Regions from separate parts of the Halobacillus sp. AWM4_238 genome, predicted to be linked through region 1. Evidence: a T-box and tRNA genes for the amino acid it is inferred to sense, from the RefSeq annotation. Region 1 holds a T-box; the other holds one or more tRNA genes.
What was found. A T-box is a leader RNA that pairs with one kind of tRNA and senses whether it is charged. The one in region 1 lies ahead of serS (serine--tRNA ligase), so its partner is inferred to be a tRNA-Ser.

Region 1 (8,139 bases):
TTGGTACTCTTACTTGATGACTTCTTTTCCACCCATGTAAGGACGAAGAACTTCTGGTACAATGACCGTTCCATCTTCCTGCTGATAATTTTCAAGGATAGCTGCAACGGTACGACCGATGGCTAAACCAGAACCATTCAATGTGTGTACGAATTCAGGCTTGCCTTTTTCTTCTCTGCGGAAACGGATGCCTGCACGGCGCGCTTGGAAATCTTCAAAGTTTGAGCAAGAGCTGATTTCACGGTAGGTTTCCTGGCTCGGGATCCACACTTCGATGTCATATTTCTTAGCTGCTGTGAATCCTAAATCTCCTGTGCACATGCTCATCACACGATAAGGAAGCTTTAATAGTTCCAGGACTTTTTCTGCGTGGCCCGTCAGCTCTTCTAATACACCATAAGAATCTTCAGGCTTTGCCAGCTGCACAAGCTCGACTTTATTGAATTGGTGCTGACGAATCAATCCTCTTGTATCCCGGCCGGCAGATCCAGCTTCAGAACGGAAATTCGTGCTGAAGGCTACGAACTTTTGTGGAAGGTCTTCAGCAGACAGGATTTCTTCTCTGTGGAAATTTGTCACGGGTACCTCGGCTGTTGGTACGAGGAAATAATCCCAGCCTTCAATTTTAAACGCGTCTTCTTCGAATTTCGGTAATTGACCTGTACCTGTCATCGCTGTGCGGTTAACCATTTGTGGCGTCAGCATTTCCTCATAGCCATGTTCATCGGCATGCAGGTCCATCATGAAATTCAATAAGGCACGTTCCAGCCTGGCACCTAGTCCTTTATAAAATACGAAACGGCTTCCTGTCACCTTGGACGCCCTTTCAAAATCAAGGATGCCTAAATCTGTCGCTACATCCCAGTGAGGCTTCGCTTCAAAATTGAAGGTCGGGATCTCCCCTGCTTTTCGTGCTTCGATGTTGTCTTCTTCATCTCCACCGACAGGTACACTTTCGTGAGGGATATTCGGAATGGATAAGAGAAGTGTTTCAAGTCTCTCTTCTACTTCTTTCAGCTCGGTATCAAGAGTTTTAATTCGGTCGCCGACTTCGCGCATTTCTTTAATTTTATCATCTGCGTCTTCCTTCGCTTTTTTCAGCTGGGAAATTTCCTTAGATACTTCATTACGCTTCGCTTTCAATTCCTCTGTTTCCTGAATCAACTCACGGCGCTTGCTGTCCAAGTCACCGAACGCATCTAAGTCCGAGAGGTCTTCCCCGCGGTTTTGCAGTTTCCCTTTGACTTCATCAAAGTTCTGACGTAAATATTTCATGTCCAACATGTTTACTTCCTCCTTCATTTGATCTATGTTTATTAATTTTACTCATACGCTTATAAGCGGCTTCGTCATAATCCTTTTTCAAGGAATGATCGTTTAGTGGACGGTTTACTTTCCGTATCCAATAAACCCAAACAATGATCTCGAAACCCGCTGTAAACAAAAAGCTCCCGTCCCTAAAATAGGGACGAGAGCTTTGGTTTATGCTTCCCGCGATACCACCCAAGTTGAAGGTACATGTGACCTTCCGGCTTCACTCATAACGGTGAGTACCGGTCTGACTTACTGCATTCAGTCAGACACTCGAGGATGGATTCACATGGCTTCTCCGTCAGTTCACACCAGCCACTGACTCTCTTAGAGAAGAAGGGACATGTTACTATTTCCTGTCATCGCGTTTATTTATCGTTTGTGTTACATAAGATTAGCGGATTCAGAATTATAATGCAAGTGTTTTTTTAGCTTCTTCCACCATTTGAACAAAGTGAGCGGTTAAACGATGGTCATCCGTCAATTCCGGATGGAAGGAGCAGGCTAAATAATGGCCTTCCTGAGCGGCTACAATATGGCCGTCGTAGCGGGCCAACACGTTCGTATTTTCTCCTACCCCTTCAATATAAGGAGCACGGATGAAAACGGCATTGAATCCTTCTGCCACGCCTTCTATATCAAGATCGGCTTCAAAGCTTTCGCGCTGACGTCCAAAAGCGTTACGACGCACTTTTATATCCATGACCCCTAAATGGACATCATAAGAACCATCGATTTCCGATGCGAGTAAGATGAGCCCTGCGCACGTACCGAAGATCGGTTTGCCGCTTTTTCCGAATTGTCGGATGGGTTCTAGAAATTCATACTTATCGATCAGTCTGCGGATGGTCGTACTTTCGCCACCAGGGATAATTAAGCCATCGATCTCATTCAGCTGTTCTGTCCTTTTGACAACGACAGCACTTGCTCCTGCCGCTTCGACTGAACGCACATGCTCACGGAAAGCTCCTTGCAGGCCTAGTACACCGATAGTAGTCATGCTGCATTCTCCTTTGCTTACTGGCTGCGATCTTGCATACGCTGTTCAGGAGTAAGAGTGGACATTTCCATCCCCTTCATGGCTGTTCCAAGACCTTTAGACAATTCACCAATCAACTTGTAATCGTCATAATGTGTCGTTGCTTCAACGATTGCACGTGCAAACTTTTCAGGATTGTTGGATTTGAAAATTCCAGATCCAACAAATACCCCATCTGCTCCAAGCTGCATCATCAAAGCTGCATCCGCTGGAGTTGCGATACCGCCAGCAGCGAAGTTTACAACAGGCAGACGACCTTCTTCACGGATCTCCATCAATAGATCGAATGGAGCACCATTATCTTTGGCATAGACCATCACTTCATCTTCTGAAAGTCCACGAAGGTGACGAATCTGAGACTGAACTTGGCGCATATGGCTGACAGCCTCTACAATGTTCCCTGTTCCCGGTTCACCTTTTGTACGAAGCATGGATGCACCTTCACGGATACGACGTGTCGCTTCACCGAGATTACGGCAGCCACATACGAACGGAACCGTGTACTCATCTTTTTTGATGTGATAGATTTCATCAGCTGGAGTAAGAACTTCACTCTCATCGATATAATCAACGCCCATCGCTTCAAGGACACGTGCTTCTGTAATATGCCCAATACGAGCTTTGGCCATAACTGGAATTGAAACAGCATTCATCACTTCTTCAACAATCGTAGGATCAGCCATTCGAGCAACTCCGCCTGCTGCGCGGATATCTGCTGGAACACGTTCAAGAGCCATTACGGCTACTGCTCCCGCTTCTTCAGCGATTTTCGCTTGTTCTGCGTTTACGACGTCCATAATGACGCCACCTTTTTGCATTTCTGCCATGCCGCGTTTTACGCGATCCGTACCTGTTTGTGCCATGTTGATTCCTCCCTAACAGCTATATTAATGTAAGCATTTATATTGAATCATAGATTCTTATCCTCTATTGTAACGCATTACTATATTAAATCCTACTGGTTATATAGGGATTTTTTCACCTAAAACCAGCCTTTAACCATGTCGACTGCGCCTGTGAAGATATCACTGAAAAATTCACCAATGGCACCAAGGGTAAGCATGAACCAGTTTGCTTTTTCTACACTGGAAGAAGTAACAATCTCGACGGTTTGTCCACCATCAGAAAGAATATTGCCATAATCCTCTTCGCCGTTGTACACAAGCTTCGCTGTCCCTACTTTTTGCCCTTTTTCTACTGGGGCGACTAAGTTGCCTTCATCATCCAGCTGGTCCTCAGAGATGTTGAACTGGATTTCATATTGATCTTCTTCTCCGTTTTTAACAAGCGTGCTCAGTGCCGCACTCGTTTCAATTGCCACTCCATCTTCTTTTCCTTTTGCAACGGTGAGCGTGGACTCCTCTTCAGGAGTTGCTCCTGCTGCAAAAAGCTCTTGACGATCAAATTGGTTGAAACCGTAATCTAGAAGCTGTTTGGTTTGATTGAAACGGGAAGCTCTGGAATCTGATTTCATGACGACTGAAATGAATCGTTGCCCATCTCGTTCTGCTGTTCCTGTAAACGTGTTTTGCGCAAGTTCTGTGTAGCCTGTCTTCAATCCGTCCATTCCTTGGTACTCGAACTGCTGCAAGTTTTGCCCTGGCATACCCGGAAGCATCCAATTCCAGTTCGTCACGGTTTGTCCAGCAAAATCAAGCGTCGGTTTGCTTGAGATTTCAAGTGCTTCCGGATAATCGTTCGTTAAGTGATAAGCGAGCAGTGCTGCCGACTTAGCTGAAAGCATATTCGTTGCTTCAGGATCTGTTCCTTCAGGATAATTGTCTCCCAAGTGGGAGTTATTCAGTCCTGTGGAGTTCACGAAGTCATAATCAGGCAGACCCATTTCTTCTGCTTTTTCATTCATCATCTGAACAAATTCGCCTTCGCTTCCAGCAATTAATTCAGTAAGAGCAATGGTTGTCGCATTATCTGAGTTAATGGCCATTGCTTCGTACAGTTCACGAACAGTATATTGTTCATCCAACTTGAGGCCGACTCCTGAGAATTCAGGATTCGCCGATATATCATAAGCATATTGACTAATTTGTGTCGTTGTATCCCAGCTGATCTGCCCTTCCTCAATCGCTTCCATGACAAGATATTCGGTCATCATCTTCGTCATGCTGGCAGGAGGTAAGGTCAAATCTGCCTCTTTTTCAAATAAAATCTTTCCGGTTTCCGCGTCCACGAGTATTGCCGATTCTGCGCCAACATCTACGCTTGCGTATGTATGTCCAGGATTCATGGACACAGCAAAGAACCCCATAAGCAATGCCACCATCAAGGCCATAGATGTTTTTAATCTTTGTGTCAACTTTCTCAACCTCCACCCTTAAAATATGCATCTTTGTTATTTTATCACATGCGTATATAAAAGAATAGACAGGGAAAAGTCCCTGTCTATCACTTTTTATACGGGTCAAACGGAGTAGTTTGGCGCTTCTTTTGTAATTTGAACATCATGCGGGTGGCTCTCTCTTAAGCCAGCCCCTGTAATTCTAGTAAACTGCGCTTCTGTTCGTAGGGCATGAATCGTTGATGTTCCACAATATCCCATACCAGAGCGTAGGCCACCGAGAAGTTGATGAATGGAGTCAGCCAATGGTCCTTTGTATGGCATACGTCCTTCGATCCCTTCCGGCACAAGTTTCTTCGCTTCCTGCTCGTTTTGGAAGTAACGATCCTTGGACCCGGATTCCATGGCCCCGACAGATCCCATTCCCCGGTATACTTTGAACCGGCGGCCCTGGAAGATTTCTGTTTCGCCAGGGCTTTCGGATACGCCTGCAAGCAAGCTTCCGAGCATAACGGCATGTCCGCCTGCAGCAATAGCTTTCACAATATCACCAGAATACTTGATTCCCCCGTCGGCAATGACAGGCTTATTGTATTTCTCCGCCTCTTTCGCACAGTCGTAAACAGCCGTAATTTGAGGAACGCCGACACCAGCAACGACACGCGTCGTACAAATCGACCCTGGTCCAATTCCGACTTTGATCACGTCTGCGCCCGCTTCAATCAATTCTCTCGTTGCTTCTGCTGTCGCGACGTTTCCTGCGATAATATTCACTTCCGGATGACGGTCACGGATGCGCTTCACCTGCTCAATTACACCCTGTGAATGGCCATGAGCGGTATCCACGACAAGAGCATCTACCCCGGCTTCCACTAATTTATCAATCCGTGTCATAGCGTCTGCTGTTACACCGACAGCTGCGGCACAAAGAAGACGGCCTTGTTCATCTTTCGCTGATAAAGGAAATTCGATCACTTTCTCGATATCTTTTATAGTAATCAAACCTTTAAGGATCCCATTGTTATCTACCATCGGAAGCTTTTCAATCTTATACTTCTGCAAGATTTTCTCTGCTTCATCCAACGTCGTCCCTACAGGAGCTGTCACAAGGTCTTCACTTGTCATGACGTCACTGATTTGGATGGAATAATCTTCGATAAAGCGGAGGTCACGGTTGGTGATAATTCCGACAAGTTTTTGTTCTTCCACGTTATTAACAATCGGCACACCGGAAATACGGAATTTCCCCATTAAATGTTCCGCATCAAATACTTGGTGTTCCGGAGTCAAAAAGAACGGATTCGTAATGACGCCGCTTTCGGATCGTTTCACTCGGTCCACGTGTTCCGCTTGCTCTTCAATCGACATGTTCTTGTGAATGACACCAAGCCCTCCCTGTCGTGCCATACCGATCGCCAATTCAGCTTCTGTGACCGTATCCATTCCAGCACTGAGAATCGGCATATTCAGACGTAAGGTGGGAGACAACTCTGTCGCCAGTGAAACATCACGCGGCAATACATCGGACTTTGCAGGCAAAAGTAACACATCGTCAAACGTTAAACCTTCTTTTTTAAACTTGTCTTCACGCATGCTTGACCTCTCCTTTTCTTCTTAAAATAGTTTGGGTGAAAGTGGGTAAAATAAGTGGTATATTCGCGAAACACCATTTCTTATTGTTATTTACAATACGACAATGGTCGTGCTTTTTCAACCATAAAAAAATGGAGGGGAATTCCTTTTATGTTAGAAAGGAGGAGCTTACTTTGCACTCCACGGAACCGATTCTCACTTACCTTCAAGTGACCGCACATACAAGACCCTTTTTGTTTTCCTGTTATGAAAAAATAAACCATTCAAGAGCTGAGCATCATGCCTTCAATAATGCAGAGCGATTCATTCACGGCCTCACCCTTGGTCAGGATTATTGGTCAACGGCTTTACATACACCACTGAGTGTAAAGCCTCTTCTTTTTTATTATGGCATGAACCATTTCATTAAAAGCTGTCTGCTAACCGTTGACCCAGGGTACCCTGCAACCGCAAAAGTTCTTGCTCATGGGCTGTCGACCCGAAAAAGGAAAAAACAGCACTACCGTTTTTTAGAAGACGACATCCGTATACAACCCCACGGGTTATTTCCGCATGCCGCTGAGCATTTGTTTCAATTTTCCTCAGAAAAAACGAAGATATCCATGGATGAACTGCTTCGGCCGCTTCCTGAAATGGATGCGTTGTTTCAACTTAAAAAGCCAAACCCAATTGCAATTGAAGAGGATTGGCCTGAGTTACTAGCTTATTTCGCTGTCCTTTATAACTTGAGCATGCTCGTCCGTTATGAAGGGGAGTGGTGGGGGGAGATGGAGCAGATGAAAGATCGGGAAGATTATGTGTTCATCATTCATTTTCTAAATTCAGCTGCCGACCGAATTCCAAACATGTTCGCAACATGGTTAAAAGACCAATTCACATCCATTTCATGATGTGAATTGGTCTTTGTTCATTCAAACACTTCTACAATATGTAGATCAAGCTGTTCTTTCAGCGGGAGGATCTGCCCGTCTTCAATCAAACGTACAAGGGGTCTTGTCGGGTTCGTCTTTTCCACGAAAATAACTTCTGCTTCACGATGATCAGACAAGCGGATTTTCGTTCCCGTGGAATAACTGGTCATTTCTTTCACTAATGTACTAATCACTTTATGATCATAGCGCCCAAACTGCTCCTGCAAAATTTCTTCAAGCACTTTATATGGCGATTGTTTCCTCCGGTACATCCTTTCAGATGTCATGGCATGGTACATATCACAGACGGCGATTATCTGACTGAACGGATGAATTTTATTCTGGCTGACTCCTAAAGGGTAACCGGTCCCATCCAGCCTCTCATGATGTTGTAAAATAGCGACTTTGGCGTGTTTGCTTAAAGAGGAGATCTTTTCTACATGACGATAACTATAAGTGGGATGGTTTTTCACCATCTCATACTCCCTCTCTGTTAATGGGCCTTCTTTCCACACAATTCGTTGACTGATTTTAGACATTCCGCTATCTGCTAAGAGACCGGCCAATCCGACTTGGATCCATTCACCATAGTTGTATCCCATCTTTGAGGCCACATAACTGGATAGCAGCCCCATAGATACACTGTGATGAAAGATGTAATCGTTACTGGATGCATACTGATGAAGCGAGAAAACTTCACGACTTTTTGAATCAACGGTACGCTCTAGAAGGGGAACCATCACTTTTCGAATGATGCTCATATCCACAGGAGTTCCACCTTGCCATGAAATGAACCATTTCTTATACTCCTGCACTGCAGCTAAGTAGCATTCAAAAAATGGAAGAGTCTTCTCCTTCGTCCCCCGATCTGACAGTTGATTCTCTTCATGTTCTGAGAGATGATCAGCTAAAAAAAGCGAACCGTCTGAACGTCGGTTGGAAACTTCCACGACATCAATTTTGAATTTTTTCAGTACATCAATATGGAC
Region 2 (8,139 bases), 400 kb from region 1:
ATATCAACCTGTTGTCCATCGCCTACGCCTTTCGGCCTCGGCTTAGGTCCCGACTAACCCTGAGAGGACGAGCCTTCCTCAGGAAACCTTAGGCATTCGGTGAAAGAGATTCTCACTCTTTTTTCGCTACTCATACCGGCATTCTCACTTCTAAGCGCTCCACCAGTCCTTACGGTCTGACTTCACAGCCCTTAGAACGCTCTCCTACCACTGATCATAAGATCAATCCGCAGCTTCGGTGGTGTGTTTAGCCCCGGTACATTTTCGGCGCAGAGTCACTCGACCAGTGAGCTATTACGCACTCTTTGAATGATGGCTGCTTCTAAGCCAACATCCTGGTTGTCTAAGCAACTCCACATCCTTTTCCACTTAACACACACTTTGGGACCTTAGCTGGCGGTCTGGGCTGTTTCCCTCTCGACCATGAACCTTATCACCCACGGTCTGACTCCCAGAACAAAGTCTATGGCATTCGGAGTTTGACTGAATTCGGTAACCCGATAGGGGCCCCTCGTCCAATCAGTGCTCTACCTCCATGACTTTCTATTCTGAGGCTAGCCCTAAAGCTATTTCGGAGAGAACCAGCTATCTCCGTGTTCGATTGGCATTTCACCCCTACCCACACCTCATCCCCGTAATTTTCAACTTACGTGGGTTCGGGCCTCCAGTCAGTGTTACCTGACCTTCACCCTGGACATGGGTAGATCACACGGTTTCGGGTCTACGACCGCATACTCACTCGCCCTATTCAGACTCGCTTTCGCTGCGGCTCCGCTTCTACTGCTTAACCTCGCATACGGTCGTAACTCGCCGGTTCATTCTACAAAAGGCACGCCGTCACCCATTAACGGGCTCCGACTACTTGTAGGCACACGGTTTCAGGTTCTCTTTCACTCCCCTTCCGGGGTGCTTTTCACCTTTCCCTCACGGTACTGGTTCACTATCGGTCACTAGGGAGTATTTAGCCTTGGGAGATGGTCCTCCCGGATTCCGACGGAATTCCTCGTGTTCCGCCGTACTCAGGATCCACTCCGGAGGGAGAAAGATTTCGACTACAGGGCTGTTACCTGCTCTGGCTGACCTTTCCAGATCGATTCGTCTATCTTCCTCCTTGGTAACTCCAATGGAGTGTCCTACAACCCCAGAAAGCAAGCTTTCTGGTTTGGGCTGATTCCGTTTCGCTCGCCGCTACTCAGGAAATCGCGTTTGCTTTCTCTTCCTCCGGGTACTTAGATGTTTCAGTTCCCCGGGTGTGCCTGCCTATACCTATGTATTCAGTATAGGATACTGTTCCATTACGAACAGTGGGTTTCCCCATTCGGAAATCTCCGGGTCAAAGCCTACTTACGGCTCGCCGGAGCATATCGGTGTTAGTCCCGTCCTTCATCGGCTCCTAGTACCAAGGCATCCACCGTGCGCCCTTATTCACTTAACTATCGTCGTGAAAAGACGTTTACAATTTCAATTAGATGTCTTGTCATCAAATGTCTCATCGTTAGATGAAGACAATGATTCCTTATCCAGTTTTCAAGGTTCACAAGTTGAAAGATCGTTTGATCTCTCAAAACTGAACAACCAACACAGTACGTTTCCGTTATATCCTTAGAAAGGAGGTGATCCAGCCGCACCTTCCGATACGGCTACCTTGTTACGACTTCACCCCAATCATTGGCCCCACCTTCGGCGGCTGGCTCCAAAAAGGTTACCTCACCGACTTCGGGTGTTGCCAACTCTCGTGGTGTGACGGGCGGTGTGTACAAGGCCCGGGAACGTATTCACCGCGGCATGCTGATCCGCGATTACTAGCGATTCCGGCTTCATGCAGGCGAGTTGCAGCCTGCAATCCGAACTGAGAATGGTTTTATGGGATTTGCTACACCTCGCGGCTTCGCTGCCCTTTGTACCATCCATTGTAGCACGTGTGTAGCCCAGGTCATAAGGGGCATGATGATTTGACGTCATCCCCGCCTTCCTCCGGTTTGTCACCGGCAGTCACCTTAGAGTGCCCAACTAAATGCTGGCAACTAAGATTAGGGGTTGCGCTCGTTGCGGGACTTAACCCAACATCTCACGACACGAGCTGACGACAACCATGCACCACCTGTCACTTGGTCCCCGAAGGGAAAGCCCTATCTCTAGGGTTGGCCAAGGATGTCAAGACCTGGTAAGGTTCTTCGCGTTGCTTCGAATTAAACCACATGCTCCACCGCTTGTGCGGGCCCCCGTCAATTCCTTTGAGTTTCAGCCTTGCGGCCGTACTCCCCAGGCGGAGTGCTTAATGCGTTAACTTCAGCACTAAGGGGTGGAAGCCCCCTAACACCTAGCACTCATCGTTTACGGCGTGGACTACCAGGGTATCTAATCCTGTTTGCTACCCACGCTTTCGCACCTCAGCGTCAGAAACAGACCAGAGAGTCGCCTTCGCCACTGGTGTTCCTCCACATATCTACGCATTTCACCGCTACACGTGGAATTCCACTCTCCTCTTCTGTCCTCAAGTTCCCCAGTTTCCAATGACCCTCCACGGTTGAGCCGTGGGCTTTCACATCAGACTTAAGGAACCGCCTGCGCGCGCTTTACGCCCAATAATTCCGGACAACGCTTGCCCCCTACGTATTACCGCGGCTGCTGGCACGTAGTTAGCCGGGGCTTCCTCGTTAGGTACCGTCAAGGTACCGCTCTATTGGCACGGTACTTGTTCTTCCCTAACAACAGAACTTTACGATCCGAAGACCTTCATCGTTCACGCGGCGTTGCTCCGTCAGACTTTCGTCCATTGCGGAAGATTCCCTACTGCTGCCTCCCGTAGGAGTCTGGGCCGTGTCTCAGTCCCAGTGTGGCCGATCACCCTCTCAGGTCGGCTACGCATCGTCGCCTTGGTGAGCCGTTACCTCACCAACTAGCTAATGCGCCGCGGGCCCATCTGTAAGTGATAGCAAGAAGCCATCTTTCAACTTTCCTTCATGCGAAAGAAAGTATTACCCGGCATTAGCCCCGGTTTCCCGGGGTTATTCCGATCTTACAGGCAGGTTGCCCACGTGTTACTCACCCGTCCGCCGCTCGTTCCACGAGCTTCACCCCGAAGGGATCCACTCGCTTCCCGCGCTCGACTTGCATGTATTAGGCACGCCGCCAGCGTTCGTCCTGAGCCAGGATCAAACTCTCCATAAAAGTTAAGTTTGACTTGCTCATTTGCACACCGAATGTGCTTTGTTTCAAATTCCTTCTATAAAGAAGAAATGTTTTGACGTACTGGTTGGTTCGTTCAGTTTTCAAAGATCAAATGAATCATGGTGGGCCTGAGTGGACTTGAACCACCGACCTCACGCTTATCAGGCGTGCGCTCTAACCAACTGAGCTACAGGCCCCGATGACATTCAATAAAATGGAGCGGGTGAAGGGAATCGAACCCTCATCATCAGCTTGGAAGGCTGAGGTTTTACCACTAAACTACACCCGCAAGTGTATCAAATTGTTATTTAGGATTTCGATGGTCGGGAAGACAGGATTCGAACCTGCGACCCCTTGGTCCCAAACCAAGTGCTCTACCAAGCTGAGCTACTTCCCGTTAATGGCGCGCCCGAGAGGAGTCGAACCCCTAACCTTCTGATCCGTAGTCAGACGCTCTATCCAATTGAGCTACGGGCGCATTAAAAAAGCGACATTTATTATCTTAACATCTTTTGTGTGTTGACGCAAGTACTTTTTTTAAAAAAGTTGGTGCGGCCGAGAGGACTTGAACCTCCACGGGATTACCTCCCACTAGGCCCTCAACCTAGCGCGTCTGCCGATTCCGCCACGACCGCAAAATTGCTGTAGTAAACAATGGGATGCTGATCATGATAATTGGATAATGCGGGTGGAGGGACTTGAACCCCCACGCCGTGAAGCACTAGATCCTAAATCTAGCGTGTCTGCCAATTCCACCACACCCGCATAATAAATGGTGAGCCATGAAGGATTCGAACCTTCGACCCTCTGATTAAAAGTCAGATGCTCTACCAGCTGAGCTAATGGCTCCTTTTAAAGGAATCTGTAACACTCAATGACGTTGTTGTTTTTTGAAGCACAAGAAACATCATATAACTTATTCAGCTTTTTGTCAACTCTTTTTTGAAAAGAAAATGGCTGGGCCAGCTGGATTCGAACCAGCGCATGACGGTACCAAAAACCGTTGCCTTACCGCTTGGCTATGGCCCAAAAAGAGTGGCGGTCCGGACGGGACTCGAACCCGCGACCTCCTGCGTGACAGGCAGGCATTCTAACCAACTGAACTACCGGACCTCTATAAGGTTAAGTGACCCGTACGGGATTCGAACCCGTGTTACCGCCGTGAAAGGGCGGTGTCTTAACCACTTGACCAACGGGCCAAAAATAAATGGCGGAGAAGGAGGGATTTGAACCCTCGCGCCGCTTACGCGACCTACACCCTTAGCAGGGGCGCCTCTTCAGCCACTTGAGTACTTCTCCGTGATGGCTCCAACGGTAGGATTCGAACCTACGACCGATCGGTTAACAGCCGATTGCTCTACCACTGAGCTACGTTGGAATAGTTCGTAATGTCCGTTGCTGTTTATCAGCGACGTTTTATATCTTATAACATTTTGTCCGCGGTGTCAAACCTTTTTTTCATGAATATTTAAGTCGTTTTTCATGTGTTTTTGGCTTGTTTTGTTAGGACTTACCTAATTTAACATGTGGTGAATCTTTCGTCAATGGAAAATTTACTTCTTTTTTATATTGCCTTTACATTTCCCACAACCGAAGCGTTTCGTGTCCACCCTTCTTTTCCGCTTGTATGTTTGTCCGCATTTTGTACAAACATAGTGGTGGAAGTTCCCTCTTTTTTCAGAAGGTAAAGGTGAACAATGTCTTGGGGAACCTGTTTCTTTTAATAATGCCTTGAACTCAGGATCACGATGCCCAAAACCTTTCCCTTCAATATGAAGGTGATAATGACAAAGTTCATGTTTAATGATGCCTTCTAATTCGACACCATCTAATTCTACTATATACTTCGGATTGATTTCAATCACTTTTTTAGAAGGAATGTATCTTCCTCCTGTCGTCCGAAGACGAGAATTGAAGTATACATCATGAGCAAAAGGCTTGTCAAAATGTTTTTTTGATAATTCGTCTGTCCATTGCTGCAATTCCTGATCTGTCATAGGAACACCTCCCTTGTCTTTTGCATACTGTATCATAAGAATGAAAAAAGTTGAATATGAAGGAGATGACTTCTTATGCCCTCCTGGTTGAAGAACCAAATGACAAAAGCATTCTTGAACAAAGACAAATATCAGATAAAAATGCTGAATCAATGCTGGTATTACTATCAGCATCTACACAAATAAAAAACTACCCGGAAAGAATCTCTCTCCAGGCAGTTTCATATAGAATCACCCTTGATTGATCATGGTCAAAGCAATCCTCTGTTTTTGTACATCCACTTGATCCACCCAAACGGTAACAACGTCCCCTACCGCTACTACGTCCATGGGGTGTTTTACAAACTTGTTGGCAAGCTTTGAGATATGGACAAGCCCATCTTGTTTCACACCAATATCTACGAAAGCACCGAAGTCCACAACATTTCTTACAGTTCCTTCCATCTCCATCCCCTGCTCTAAATCTTCCATTGAAAGAACATTTGTTTTCAACAATGGCTTAGGCAGGTCATCCCTTGGGTCCCGGCCAGGTTGAACGAGTGATTTCACAATATCCTGCAGTGTCAGTTCACCAATGTCCAGCTGTTCAGCTACCGAAGATATGTCCACATTTTTCAATTCTTCTGCTAATTGATCCGTTCCGATATCTCCCGTGGTAAATCCGAATTTCTTCAAAAGTTCCCTTGTCGCTTTGTAACTCTCCGGGTGGATCGGAGTGCGATCAAGAGGTTCTTTCCCATCTAGTATTCGCAAGAAACCAATACTTTGCTCAAATGTCTTTGCACCTAAGCGCGGAATATCTTTGAGTTCGGATCGCTTTGTAAACTTTCCAAGCTCCTCTCTCTTTTTCACTACATTGTTCGCAACCGTTTTACTTAGCCCAGATACATATTGCAATAAAGATGAGGATGCTGTATTCACATTCACTCCTACCTGGTTTACCGCCGTCTCAACAACGAACGTCAACGATTCATTCAGTTTTTTCTGAGTTACATCATGCTGGTATTGACCAACACCGATTGATTTTGGATCGATTTTCACGAGCTCTGCCAGTGGGTCTTGGACACGACGTGCTATAGATACTGCACTTCGTTCTTCTACTTGGAAATCAGGAAATTCTTCACGTGCAAGTTTCGACGCTGAGTACACGCTGGCCCCAGCTTCATTCACGATCATATAAGAGGCTTTCAGTTGATGCTTTTGGATCATATCTGCAATAAACTGTTCCGTTTCTCTGGAAGCTGTACCATTACCGATAGCCATTAGCTCAATGTCATACTGATCCATAAAGGAAAGGATCTTTTTCTCCGCTCCTGCCGTATCGTTCTTAGGTGCTGTTGGATAGATGACTCCAATATCCAACACCTTGCCGGTTTCGTCCACGACGGCAAGTTTACAACCAGTACGGTAGGCAGGGTCTACACCGAGAACCACTTTCCCTTTCAAAGGAGGCTGGAGTAAAAGGTTTCGCAAGTTACTTGAGAAAACTTCAATTGCCTGCTCCTCTGCCTGTTCGGATAATGCCCCCCGGATCTCTCTTTCAACAGATGGCTGAATTAATCGTTTATAACTGTCTTGGATCGCTTCTTCCAAAATAGAACGGATTCTTCCAACGGTGTGGCGTTTAATGACATTCCTCTCCAGGAATTGAACAATAGCTTCCTCTGGAGGCTGAACAGACACTTTAATGACCTCTTCTTTCTCCCCACGGTTAAGAGCAAGCACACGGTGGGAAACGATAGACCGAACAGGTTCTTGGTAATCATAATACATTTCAAAAATGCCCTTTTCGTCTTTATCTGCTTTCTTTTCAGAGGAAGAGATGACACCTTTGTCGTGTGTTTGCTTTCTAATCTTCTCTCGATATGTAGGGTCATCTGAAATCCATTCGGCAATAATATCGTTCACACCTGCCTGGACATCTTCAACTGTATTCAATTCGTGTTCATCAGAAAAGAAGTCTTTGGCTTCTGTCTCAAAGTCAATGTTCTGTTGTTCCCAAACTTGAATCGCGAGAGGCTCCAGCCCTTTTTCCTTGGCAACTGTTGCTCTTGTACGACGCTTTTGCTTATAAGGTCGGTACAAGTCTTCCACCTTTTGCAATTTTTCAGCGGATTCAATTTGATGGCGTAAGTCTTCCGTCAGTTTGCCCTGTTCATCAATGAGGCGAATGACTTCTTCCTTCCGTTGAACAAGATTCGATACGTAGTTCCATTGATCTTCAATTTCTTTGATTTGTACTTCATCCAATCCACCTGTCAGTTCTTTTCTGTAACGGGCGATAAACGGAACGGTATTTCCTTCTTCAAGCAGTTCAATCACTTGCTTGATTGTCTGATCTTTCAATTTCGTCTGTTTAGCTACGAGCTTCATAAGCTCGGTATTTTTATTTGCTTCACTCAACAAAATGACCTCCTTCAATGACGTCTCATCCATTGTATCAAATTTAAAAATAGAATACTTAAAGACTCCGCGCGTTGCATCTATGTATTTAATTAAAGCTCCCTTTTCTTGAAGACTCAGTTTCGAGGCGTTTGTAAGAATTTAGGGGCTCCGGGAAACCGTTCGCTTTCCATGGGGCGGGCGGTGAACCTCCTCAGGCTACGCCTTCCGGGGTCTCACCTGTCCCACACGTCCCATAGGAGTCTCACCGTTTCCCTCCGCCCCTTGACCATAAGAGGATCTCGAAACTATTTCCTGGTTAAGCTGCTTTACCTACAAAGAGTGGAGGATGTTAACTTCCATGGACTATTCTGGATATGAAGCGTGGTATAGAGCTCATTATGCCTACAACACCAATGTAGTAAAGGAAACTCTTCCCTCCTACGCGGGCATTAAACGCTATGTATCGAGCTTTTATGCCCTGAATACCCGACATAAAGAGGTTGTTATTCTCCTCTTTATTCATTAATATAATTTTCCAGAAGTGATTTCGAGAGACTTCCATGGCAAAGGGGCGGAGGGGAATGGG

Region 2: it encodes a tRNA-Ser, which carries the amino acid that the T-box ahead of serS (serine--tRNA ligase) is inferred to sense. The anticodon was not compared.

Annotation. Positions count from the first base shown of each region.
Region 1 is NZ_JBSWSY010000002.1:3,036,431-3,044,569, reverse strand. Features, by position in the region: gene serS (serine--tRNA ligase) at 10-1,284, opposite strand; T-box leader at 1,462-1,683, opposite strand; gene pdxT (pyridoxal 5'-phosphate synthase glutaminase subunit PdxT) at 1,721-2,311, opposite strand; gene pdxS (pyridoxal 5'-phosphate synthase lyase subunit PdxS) at 2,329-3,213, opposite strand; gene ACXACN_RS15030 (serine hydrolase) at 3,333-4,664, opposite strand; gene guaB (IMP dehydrogenase) at 4,770-6,239, opposite strand; gene ACXACN_RS15020 (YaaC family protein) at 6,413-7,129, shown strand; gene ACXACN_RS15015 (HD-GYP domain-containing protein) at 7,147-8,139, opposite strand, start outside.
Region 2 is NZ_JBSWSY010000002.1:3,434,149-3,442,287, reverse strand. Features, by position in the region: rRNA gene ACXACN_RS17205 (23S ribosomal RNA) at 1-1,435, opposite strand, end outside; rRNA gene ACXACN_RS17200 (16S ribosomal RNA) at 1,607-3,171, opposite strand; tRNA gene ACXACN_RS17195 (tRNA-Ile) at 3,292-3,368, opposite strand; tRNA gene ACXACN_RS17190 (tRNA-Gly) at 3,387-3,460, opposite strand; tRNA gene ACXACN_RS17185 (tRNA-Pro) at 3,492-3,568, opposite strand; tRNA gene ACXACN_RS17180 (tRNA-Arg) at 3,573-3,649, opposite strand; tRNA gene ACXACN_RS17175 (tRNA-Leu) at 3,719-3,806, opposite strand; tRNA gene ACXACN_RS17170 (tRNA-Leu) at 3,855-3,936, opposite strand; tRNA gene ACXACN_RS17165 (tRNA-Lys) at 3,945-4,020, opposite strand; tRNA gene ACXACN_RS17160 (tRNA-Gln) at 4,126-4,200, opposite strand; tRNA gene ACXACN_RS17155 (tRNA-Asp) at 4,208-4,284, opposite strand; tRNA gene ACXACN_RS17150 (tRNA-Glu) at 4,299-4,370, opposite strand; tRNA gene ACXACN_RS17145 (tRNA-Ser) at 4,380-4,470, opposite strand; tRNA gene ACXACN_RS17140 (tRNA-Asn) at 4,475-4,549, opposite strand; gene ACXACN_RS17135 (SprT family protein) at 4,725-5,168, opposite strand; gene cmpA (cortex morphogenetic protein CmpA) at 5,244-5,354, shown strand; gene ACXACN_RS17125 (Tex family protein) at 5,400-7,541, opposite strand.